2 regions of the Bounagaea algeriensis genome follow, and region 2 is predicted to be linked to the other one. Evidence: riboswitches for the same ligand, from Rfam matches in the RefSeq annotation. Region 2 holds a riboswitch; the other holds the start of a gene.
What was found. Region 2 has a riboswitch for cobalamin ahead of ACVGV2_RS15760 (magnesium chelatase subunit D family protein). Riboswitches for the same ligand answer to the same signal wherever they lie in the genome.
Positions count from the first base shown of each region.

Region 1: it holds a riboswitch for cobalamin, as region 2 does, so the genes downstream of both, ACVGV2_RS09675 (ABC transporter substrate-binding protein) here and ACVGV2_RS15760 (magnesium chelatase subunit D family protein) in region 2, are expected to answer to the same signal.

Region 1 covers NZ_CM137102.1:2,142,329-2,147,675, reverse strand. Annotated here, with positions in the region: gene ACVGV2_RS09695 (hypothetical protein) at 347-532, shown strand; gene ACVGV2_RS09690 (hypothetical protein) at 873-2,096, opposite strand; gene ACVGV2_RS09685 (Nal1-like putative serine protease) at 2,216-3,154, shown strand; gene ACVGV2_RS09680 (hypothetical protein) at 3,151-3,387, shown strand; cobalamin riboswitch at 3,488-3,671, shown strand; gene ACVGV2_RS09675 (ABC transporter substrate-binding protein) at 3,739-4,767, shown strand; gene ACVGV2_RS09670 (FecCD family ABC transporter permease) at 4,764-5,347, shown strand, end outside.
Region 2 covers NZ_CM137102.1:3,459,251-3,464,597, forward strand. Annotated here, with positions in the region: gene ACVGV2_RS15750 (cobyrinate a,c-diamide synthase) at 1-585, opposite strand, end outside; gene cobO (cob(I)yrinic acid a,c-diamide adenosyltransferase) at 579-1,193, opposite strand; gene ACVGV2_RS15760 (magnesium chelatase subunit D family protein) at 1,527-3,740, opposite strand; cobalamin riboswitch at 3,801-3,931, opposite strand; gene ACVGV2_RS15765 (GNAT family N-acetyltransferase) at 4,065-4,520, opposite strand; gene ACVGV2_RS15770 (LysE family translocator) at 4,985-5,347, shown strand, end outside.

The sequences.
Region 1 (5,347 bases), 1.3 Mb from region 2:
CTCTCGTGCGCGTGCTGCACGTGGACGCGTGCGTCGAACGCGTGTATGCTCAGTGGTGCGAGCCACGGGGAACCGATCGCTGATCGAGGTGGCGGTTGTGACCGTTCGTGACAGTCGGGTGGAGCCGGTTCAGGTGCTCCTGGTCACGACCTAGTGGTCTGTTGTGGACGCGCGGCTGTCATGCCGCGTCGGTGCTGCGTCCGCGTGTTGGCTGTCGCCGCGGGGCATGGAGTGCCTCGCGCGGTGCCGGTGCGCGTCGAGCGCGGCCGTGCGTGCAGACCTCTCCCTGCGTGGTTCGTGTCGGGCGGTGGCTCCGCCCGTTGGACACGAGGGAGGAGGGCTCCTCATGACGATCACGCAACGTCGACGTGTCAGCCCGGGACTGCTGCGCGGCTGGATCATCACCGATGGTGAAGGTCAGCACACCGCGCACGTCAACGGGTCCCGTTCGCAGGCGCTCGCCTGCGCTCACCGCCAGTTGGACGCTGTGGGCGGCGGCGAGGTCCTCGTCGACGAGGACGAGGACATGTGACCACGTCGCGTGGTGAACGCGGCCAGCGGCGCCGGTGGTCCCGGTTTTTCCGGGGCCGCCGGCGTCGTTGTTTCTCCGGGGTTTCCGCACACCACGGGTCCACTGTGGTGCGTGGAGCGCCCGGTGCTTGCGTGTTGTGCTGACCAGTGGTGGGCTCTGATCGCCGTGGACGACGATCAGTCCACTGTGCTGTGACCCGCCGTGCGGGCAGCACCGGTCGCGCACCGGGTGCTGAACACGACCGGCACGACCAGCTCCAGCAGCGGCACCGGAAAGCCGGCGCTGCTCAGCGCGACATCGACCAGCGCTGCGCAGTGCGACGGCGAACACGCGGCGGTGTTCAGCCGGCGGTGTCGTCGGCGGACGTGTGGCTGCTGCCGGAGCTCGCGCCGGTGTCGTCTTCCGCACCGGCGGACGAGGCGGCCGTGACCTGTCCGCGGTCCTGCCCGCGGCCACCGGTCTCAGCGCCACCTGCGGTTTCGGCCGCGGCGGTCTGCCAGCGCCGCAGGTCGGCCTGGGCCTGGTCCAGTTGGCTCTCGGCGCGCTGCGCGCGCGCCAGTGTTTCCTGCCGGGCAGCTTCGACGGCGGCCACACGTTGCTCGGCGGCCTCGCGTTCGGCCTGCACGAGGTGCTGGGTCTGCTGCCGTTCGCGGTGCAGCGCCTCGTCGTGCTCGCGGCGCAGCCGGTCGGTTTCGGCCTGCTGCTCGCGCAGTTGCTGCCGGGCGGTATCGCGTTCGCCGCGCAGCTCGCCGTGCTGCTGCTCGACGGTGTCGCGGGCCTGTTCGGCCCGCACGGCCCGCTCGTGAGCGGCGTCGCGGTCGGCTTCGGCGGCGGCGACGTCGTCGCGGGCCTGCTGCTGGGCGGCCTCGGTGGCCTCGCGCGCCTCGGTGCGGGCCTGCTCGGCGGCGGATTCGGCGTCGGCGGCGCGCTGGTCGGCCTCACGTCGGGCGGCGTCGATGGCCACGTCGGCTTCGTTGCGGGCGGCGTCGATCTGCTCGGCCGCGCGGGTTTCGCTCTGCTCGGCGCGTTGCTCGGCGCGCTGTTGCTCGGCCTGGGCCTGCTGCGACTGCTGCCGCGCGGTTTCGGCGTCGGCCCGTGCCGCGTCGCGGTCGGTCTCGGCTTGCTGCTGGGCCGCCTCGGCCTGCTGCGCCCGGTGCAGCGCGGTCGCCAGTTCCTGCTCGGCCTGGGCGGTGCGCTGCGCCGCGTCGGCGTGGGCGGCGCGCACCTGGGCTTCGGCGGTGCTGGGGTCGGTGAGGTTGTCGAAGTGTTCCAGCGCGCCGGAGAGCGTGCGGGTGAGCTGCTCGGACAGGCTGCGGTACTGGCGCAGCAGCTCGGCGGTGCGCAGCCGGGTGGCTTCCCGGTCGGAGGGGGCCGCCTCTCCCCCGCTGCTGTTGGGCTCGCCCGCGCGGCGCTGCCGTTCTTTCCACGCGCGCCAACGGGTGTGGTCCGGAAGGTCGCAGTACTCCGGAGGGCGGCCGGGTCCGGAGGCGGCGGCCACGGGCCGGTCGCACCCGGGGAACTTGCACCCGCCGTCGCTGCTCGCGTCGGCCTCGGCTTCGCTCACGGTGGATGACGCTAGCAACGTGCTCGCACCGTCCCTCCGCCGGCCGTGTCCCCGACGCGTTCGGCTGTGGTCGAATCGGTGGCAGGTCGCCGGAACGGATCGCCGCCTGGAGGTGGACCGTGCACATCGATTCGTGTCGGGAGCTCAAGCGCAGTCTCGCCCGTCGCCTGCCTGATCTGGGGCTGCGTCCGGAGATGGCGCCCTGGATGGGACTCGGGGTGGTCAAACGGACCGAGGACGCGTACCTGTTGGCCGTGCGGACCCCCGAGGCGGCCTCCGTCAGCGAGGTGCTGGCGCGGGTTTCGGAGGAGGCGCACGAGGAGATCGACGTCCGCGAGGTGGGGCGGGTCGTGCCGCAGCAGGCAGCCGGGGAGTTGCAGCAACGCCGCCGACCGCTGGTTCCGGGATGTTCAGTGGCCCACACCGACGTCACGGCGGGCACGCTCGGCGGGTTCGTGACGGTGCGGGCAGAACCGCACCTGCTGTCGAACAACCACGTGCTCGCCAACAGCGACCAGGGCGCCGTCGGCGACACCGTGCTGCAACCCGGCCCCGCCGACGGCGGGCGGGATCCGGACGACCGCGTCGCCACCCTGGCCGCCAAGGTCGATCTGGTCACCGACCGGCCCAACCTCGTCGACGTCGCCGCCGCGCGGATCGTGGACGACGTGCAGTTCGACGCCACCGCCTACCCGGGCGGGAAGCTGGGGGAACCGCTCGCCGAGGCCCCCGCCGAGGACACCGTCGAGAAGGTGGGGCGCACCACCGGGCACACCACGGGCACCATCACGGCCTTCGAAGTGGACGGTCTGCGCATTTCCTTCCCGGAAGGGCAGATGGTCTTCGACGACCAGATCGAGATCTCCGGGCAGGCCGGCGAGTTCAGCTCCGGAGGCGACTCCGGCTCGGTGATCTGGACCCGCGGCGAGCGACGCCCCGTGGGGCTGCTGTTCGCGGGCAGCAGCCAGGGCGGTCCGGACGGCACGGGACTGACCTACGGCAACCTGTTGACCACCGCGCTGAACGAACTCGGCGCCACCTGGATCGGCGCGGCGTGAGCGGTCTGGAGCAGGCAAGGCGGGCCAAGCGCGATCTCAGCGAACGCTTGGCCACCGTCCCCGGTGTCGTCGGTGTCGGTCTCGCCCGGCAGGAGCGGGGCTACGTGGTCGTGGTGCGTCTGGCGCAGCAGGTGCACGGCATTCCCGACGCGGTCACGGTGACCGACCCTGACGGGCGGGAAAGCGAGGTCGCGGTGCGCTGCCAGGTCGTGGGAACGATCCGGCCCGAGTAGACCGCCGGCACCGCTGCTCCCGCACCGCCGGGCGCCTGCCCGGACAAGCCGGTGCACTGCGGTTTTCCGCCCTGCCTGGCGGTGCCGCGAAAAGCGGGTGCTACGTTGGCCGCGGCCAGTCGAACTCGTGCACGACACGAGTCAGGGAATCCGGTGCGACTCCGGAACTGACGCGCAGCGGTGTGGGCGACGGGCGGAACACGGGCCACTGGAGCGCTGCTTCGGGAAGGCGTCCCGCCCGCAAGACCCCGAGTCCGAAGACCTGCTGGCACTCGGCCCGTGCGGCCGAGGCGTTGTCATGGACCGTGGGCCCGCGGACCGGCCCGTCGACACCGAGGAGCGTTCGTGCGCCTGCCCGCTGCTCTGCACCGTCCCGTCCTGCCGCTGTCCGTGCTGGCCGTGCTCGTGCTGCTGGCCGGCTGCGGCACCGGTGCGCCACCGCAGCAGCCGCCGGCACCGGGCTATCCCCGCGCGGTCGACAACTGCGGCACGCGCACCGAACTGGACCGCCCGCCGCAGCGGGTCGTGTCGCTGAACCAGGGCACCACGGAGATCCTGCTGGCGCTCGGCCTGGGCGAGCGCATCGTCGGCACGTCCATGTGGACCGACCCGCTGCCGCCGCACCTGGCCGAGGCGAACGCGTCGGTGCCGCGCCTGGCCGAGGACATGCCGTCGTTCGAGTCGGTGCTGGCAGCCGACCCCGACTTCGTCGCCGCCTCGTTCGTGTCCACGCTGGGACCCGGCGGAGTGACCACGCGGGAGCAGCTCGCCGACCTCGGCGTGCCGAGCTACCTCTCCCCGGCCGACTGCGCCAAGGACAACAGCGGCTCCGGCGACGGACGGCGGCAGCACCCGCTGTCGATGCACACCATCTACCGCGAGGTCCGCGAACTGGCGGAACTGTTTGACGTGCCCCAACGCGGCGAACAACTCGTCGCCGACCTGCAAGGGCGGATGGACCGCGCCACCCGCGGGCTCGACGCCTCCGACACGTCGCTGGCGTTCTGGTTCGCCAACTCCGAGTCGCCGTACCTGGCGGGCTGCTGCGGCGCGCCCGGCATCATCACCGAGCAGGTGGGCGCGGACAACGCCTTCGCCGACACGCACGCCGAGTGGCCGCAGATCAACTGGGAAACCGTGGCCGCGCGCAACCCGGACGTGCTCGTGCTCGGCGACTTGTCGCGCCGCTCGGAAACGGCCGAGACGGCGCGGGCCAAGATCGCCTTCCTCGAGTCGAACCCGGCCACGGCCACCATGGACGCGGTCAAACACCACCGGTACGTGCAGCTGAGCGGGCAGGCGATGAACCCGTCGATCCGCACCGCGGCCGGGGTGGAGAAGGTCGCCACCCACCTGCGGGGCACCGGAGCGGGCCGGTGAGCGCCACCGCGACACCGACGCGTGCGGCCCGGCGCACGTGGCTGCCACTGCTGCTGGCGGCGGGGTTGGCCGTGCTGGCGGGGTCGGTGGCCGTGGCCATCACCATCGGCCCGGCCGACCTCCGCGTCGGCGACGTGTACTCCACCCTCGCCGCCCGGCTCGGACTCGGCGAGTCGTCGCTGTCGCAGATCCGCGAGGCCATCGTGTGGAACCTGCGCCTGCCGCGCACGCTGCTGGCCGCCGTGTGCGGCGCGGGCCTGGCCACCTGCGGGGCGATCATGCAGTCGCTGCTGCGCAACCCGCTGGCCGACCCGTTCGTGCTGGGCGTGTCCTCCGGCGCGTCGACCGGAGCGGTGCTGGTGCTCGTGCTCGGCCTCGGCGGCGGCGTGGTGTCGATGTCGGCCGGCGCGTTCGCCGGTGCCGTCGGTTCGTTCGCGTTCGTGCTGGTGCTGTCGCACCTGCTCGGCGGCACCACCGACCGGGTGGTGCTGTCCGGAGTGGCGGCGATGCAACTGTTCTCGGCGGTGACCTCGTTCATCGTGCTCACCTCGGCCGATGCGCAAACCACGCGCGGAGTGAT
Region 2 (5,347 bases):
CCGGGACGGCACGCGCAGCGCCTCCTCCCGCGGGATGGCGCCCAGCACCGGCACGTCCACGGCGCGCGCGGCATCGGTGAGCACCTGCTCGTGCCGCGCCGACCCCACGTGGTTGAGGATCACCCCGTCCAGCCGCACGCCCGCGCGGTAGGTGCGGAAGCCGTGCAGCAGCGCAGCGAGGCTGTGTCCCTGGCCGCGCGCATCGACGACCAGCACCACGGGGGCGTCGAGCGTCTCGGCGACCCGCGCGGTGCTGCCTTCCTGCGCCGCGGACCCGCCGGCCGGTGCGATGCGCCCGTCGAAGAGCCCCATCACGCCTTCGATGACGGACAGCTCGGCGTCCGCGGAGCCGTGGCGGAACAGCGGGGCGACGCGCTGCTCACCGACCAGGACGGGATCGAGGTTGCGGCCCGGCCGCCCGCAGGCCAACCGGTGGTAGCCGGGGTCGATGTAGTCGGGTCCGATCTTGAACGGCGCGACCTGCGTACCGCGCTGCCGCAGCGCAGCGAGAAGCCCGGTGGCCACCGTCGTCTTGCCGTGACCGGACGCGGGGGCGGCGATCACGACGCGTGCGTCGTTCACCACTCGATGCCCTTCTGCCCCTTCTGCCCGGCGTCCATCGGGTGCTTGACCTTGTCGGTGCGCATGACCAGATCGGCGGCGTCGAGGAGTTCCTGCGGCGCGTTGCGACCGGTGATCACGACGTGCTGGTACCCGGGACGCGTGCGCAGTGCCTCGACGACGCGCTGCACGTCCACCCAGCCCCAGTGCAGCGGGTAGGTGAACTCGTCGAGCACGTAGACGGTGTGCTGCTGCGCCTGCAGGCGCCGCTCGATCTCCTCCCAGCCTTCGAGCGCGGCGGCCGCGTGGTCCTCGCTGGTGGACTTCTTGCGCGCCCACGACCAGCCTTCGCCCATCTTGTGCCACTCGACGGGGCCGCCCTCACCCGTCTCCTCGTGCGTGCGCCCGAGCGCGCGGAAGGCGCTCTCCTCGCCGACGCGCCACTTCGCGGACTTCACGAACTGGAACACGCCGATCGACCAGCCTTGGTTCCAGCCGCGCAGCGCGAGGCCGAAGGCGGCCGTGGACTTCCCCTTCATTTCGCCCGTGTGCACCATGACCAGCGGGCGGTTGCGTCGTTGGCGCGTGGTGAGCCCGTCGTCGGGCACTGCTGTTGGTTGTCCCTGCGGCATAGTCAGACCCTAACCAACCTCCCCGTGCACGCCGATGCGTGCAGGAGGAGGCTCACTTCTTCCGAGGAACCGGGTGGCCGGAGCGCCCGTTCGCGCACCGCGGTCAGCCCGGTGGGATTGCAGCGGAACCAGTTGCCGCTCGCGCACTTCCGGAAGGCACCAGGTGGAGCGCGGTTCCGCGTGAAGAAGGCCCCCACGCTCAACCGGCCTGGGGGTCACCGGGAGCGCAGGGGCACTTCAGTGGGTCCACCCCTGGGGGTCAGGTGGACGATGATCACTGTAGCAACTGCGCGGCATTTCCCAAAATGCGATTAGTGTTCACGTCTTACGCGCTCATGCTGCGCGCCGAGCTGCCCCCGCCGGCTGCTGCGCCGCACGCACCACGCCGGCCACCGCGTCGGCCGACAGCTCCTCCAACCGCAACGCGGAAGCACCGAGCGCGGTGGCCACCTGACCGGCCAGTCCGAGCCGCACCACCCCTCGCTCGCAGTCCACGACCACACCGGCCACCCCCTGCTCGGCGAGCGCGCCGGCAGCGCGCACCGCATCGGCGTTCGCCTGCCGCGTCCGCTCCCGCGAACCGCTCGGAGCATTCGCCGCGTTCGCCGGGACCGTCGCCTTGCCGTCGGTGAGCAGCACCAGCAGCGGCCGGCGCTGCGGATCGCGCACCCGCTCGGTCTCCACGACCCTTCGGGTGCGCAACAGCCCGTCGGCCAGCGGTGTGCGACCGCCGGTGCGCAATTCGCGCATCCGCGCCGCCGCAACGTCCACTGAGGACGTCGGCGGCAGCACGACCTCGGCCGACTCCCCGCGGAAGGAGATCACACCGACCTTGTCCCGGCGCTGGTAAGCATCCCGCAGCAGCGACAGCACCGCACCGCTGACCGCGGACATCCGCTCCCGCGCGGCCATCGAACCGGACGCGTCCACGGCGAACAGGACGAGATTGCCCTCCCGCCCCTCGCGCACCGTGTGGCGCACGTCCTCGCCGCGCACGACCAGACCGGGGCCGTTGCACCCCCGTGCTCGCTGATGCGGAGCAGCGGCGACCACAGTGGACGGAAGGTGGATGCCGTGCCCCTCGTGGGCCGAGGCGCGCACTCCCCGCCCGGTGCGTGACCGGGCGCGGCTGCGCCTGCCGGGCGCTCCCTCGCCCATGCCGGGAACTTCCAGCAGCCGCGCGCGGAACTCGGAGCCGGGATCCGGCGCGCGGCGTTCCTTCGGCGCCGGCGAGGAACCGTCCGAGTCCTCGGGCCCCTCCCCCTCCGACTGCGAGGACGTCGAGGTCTGCTGTTCCTCCGGTGCAGGCGCACCGCCCCCGGGGCCGTCGTCCTCGGGCCCGCCATCATCGGGGCCGCCATCATCGGGGCCGCCATCATCAGGACCGCCGTCATCGGGACCGTCCGGTTCCGGCCCACTGCCACCCGGACCGCCCGGGTCGCCGCCGTCACCACCACCGCCGTCGTCGTCCGAACCGCCGTGCTGGTCGTCCTCGGGATCGTCCGCGTGCTGCGCGGCGTCGTCGAGGGCCTGCTGCAGCTGATCGTCGTCCACGCCCGGCTCGTCGAACGGATCGCGGCGCCGCCGGTGCGGCAGCACGAGTTTGGCCGCCGTCTCCACGTCGGCGGCGGCCACGGCGTCCGCTCCGCGCCACGCCGCGTGCGCCACCGCGGTACGCGCCAGCACGAGGTCAGCGCGCATGCCGTCCACTTCGAACGACGCGCACAACGCCGCGATGCGGCGCAGTTCCGCATCGGGCAGGGCGACCTTGGCGACCTGGTCGCGCGCCCGCGCGATGCGCTCGGCCAGCTCGGCCTCCTCCGCCGCCCATCGGGCGGCGAACGTCTCCGGGTCCTCCTCGAAGGCCAGGCGGCGACGCATCACCTCGGAGCGGGTCCCGACCTCGCGGTCGGCGCTGACCTCCACCGCCAACCCGAACCGGTCGAGCAGCTGCGGACGGAGCTCCCCCTCCTCCGGGTTCATCGTCCCGACCAGGACGAACGAGGCCGCGTGCGAGACGGACACGCTCTCCCGCTCGATGTGGGCGCGGCCCATGCCCGCCGCGTCCAGCAGGACGTCCACGAGGTGGTCGTGCAGCAGGTTGACCTCGTCCACGTAGAGCACGCCCCGGTGCGCCGCGGCCAGCAGGCCGGGCTGGTAGGCGCGCACGCCCTCGGACAGCGCCCGCTCCACGTCCAGCGACCCGAGCAGGCGGTCCTCGGTGGCACCGACGGGCAGCTCCACCAGACGCGCCGCGCGGTGCTCGGACTCGGCGGAGGTGTGCGGACCGTCCGGGCACTGCGCGTCGGGTTGCGCGGGTGAGCAGGCGAAGCGGCATTCGGGCAGCACGTCCAGCGTCGGCAGCAGCGAGGCCAGCGCCCGCACCACGGTCGACTTCGCCGTGCCCTTCTCCCCGCGCACCAGCACACCGCCGATGCGCGGGTGCACCGCGTTCAGCAGCAGCGCCAGCCGCAGGTCGTCGTGCCCGACGACGGCGGAAAACGGAAAGCGCGGGCTCGTGCGCGACGCCTGCGGCGAGGCGGTCATAGTTGAGGTCTTCCTTCCTCCGGTCTCGGACGCCCGGGGTTTCGGGGCGAGGGGCGGCAGTGTCCTGACTCCCGGATCCTCGCGTCCCTCCGGCCTTCCCGGGGCGGCTCGCAGCCGCTGCCCGGTGGCCCGCGCGGGAGGTCCGCTCCCCGGTCACAGTGGCGCCGGCCGTGCCGGATTCGCACCGGCTTGCCTGGCCGCACCCTCGTGGAACCGTTCCATGCAGGTCCGCCAACATCCTGGCAGAGGGCGATCACGGGTCCAACACAGCGGGAACGATCGGAGAGAAGTCCCACGGTGGACGGGACCGTTCGGGCGTCCGCTTCACTCGGCCAGACGCATGTCGACGTGCGGAATACCGTCCTCGTCGTGCACCGGCCCGCTCTCGGCGAAGCCGAAGGAGCGGTAGAAGCCGGCCTTGTCCACTTGCGCGGACAGCACGGCCGGACTGCGCCTCGTCTCGGCGAGCGCTGCGAGCATCAGTTTGCGCGCCAGCCCCATGCCCCGCGCATCGGCCTTGGTGCACACCCGGCCGATGCGGTACGTGCCGTCGGGTTCCTCCAGCAGTCGGAGGTAGCCGAGGACGAAACCGTCCGCGGAGTCGATCCAGAAGTGCCGCGTGGTCTCCTCGAGGTCGCGGTCGTCCAGCTCGCGGTACGGGCAGTTCTGCTCCACGACGAACACGTCAACCCGCAGACGCAGCATGCGGTAGAAATCGGCCGCGTCCAGATCGGCGGTGTACGCCCGATGGACAGCAGTCGCGAGCGGCTGAAGTATCACCTGTTCGTGGATACCACAACAGCGTCCGCCCGATTCACCGGCCCTGCGGCGCGGATTGGACGTTTCACCGCGCGCAACACGGCACAGCTGACCCGCGAGCAGCGGCACGTATCCGAGGTGCGGGTGCACACGCCGGGCGTGCCCTGGCGGCCGCACCCGTGGCCGCAGGAGACGCGCCCGTTGACCACGCAGGGCCCACCGGGACCGCCGGTGCAGGAATCCACACCACCCCGGTGTGCTCCCGCGCCGCGCACGAACCGGCCGGAACGAGGCACAACTCACACCATGTTCGGAAGAAATCCCGTTATGATGGAGCAAGCGCGGAAATTTTCCTCTTTTCTGGCGCGTTGAGCACATGGATGTGCGCACTGGGGGACTTCCATCGAACGGGGCGGCACCGACTCTCCCCGACCCGCGCCGGCCAGCCGTCGGCAGATCGAACCTGATCGCGTGAGGAGGAAGACGTGTTCGTGGATCTCAGCACGGTGCCCGCGTTCCTGATCGCCAGCCTCGTCGTGATCCTCACCCCCGGGGTGGACACGTTCCTCCTGCTGCGCACCTCGTTGCACCAGGGACGCGGCGCCGGTATGCGCGCCCTGCTCGGCATCCACAGCGCCAGCGCGACGCAGATGGCCGTGGTGATCTCCGGACTCGGCGCGCTCATCACGCAGCAACCCGCGGTGCTGTCCACGTTGAAGTGGATCGGCGCGGCCTACCTGCTCTACCTGGCCGCCAGCATCCTGCGCGGGCTCTGGCTGACGCGGCGGGAAGCCCGCAGCGGAGTGCCCGCACGGCACACCGAGACGGCGAAACCGTTCATCCGCGGC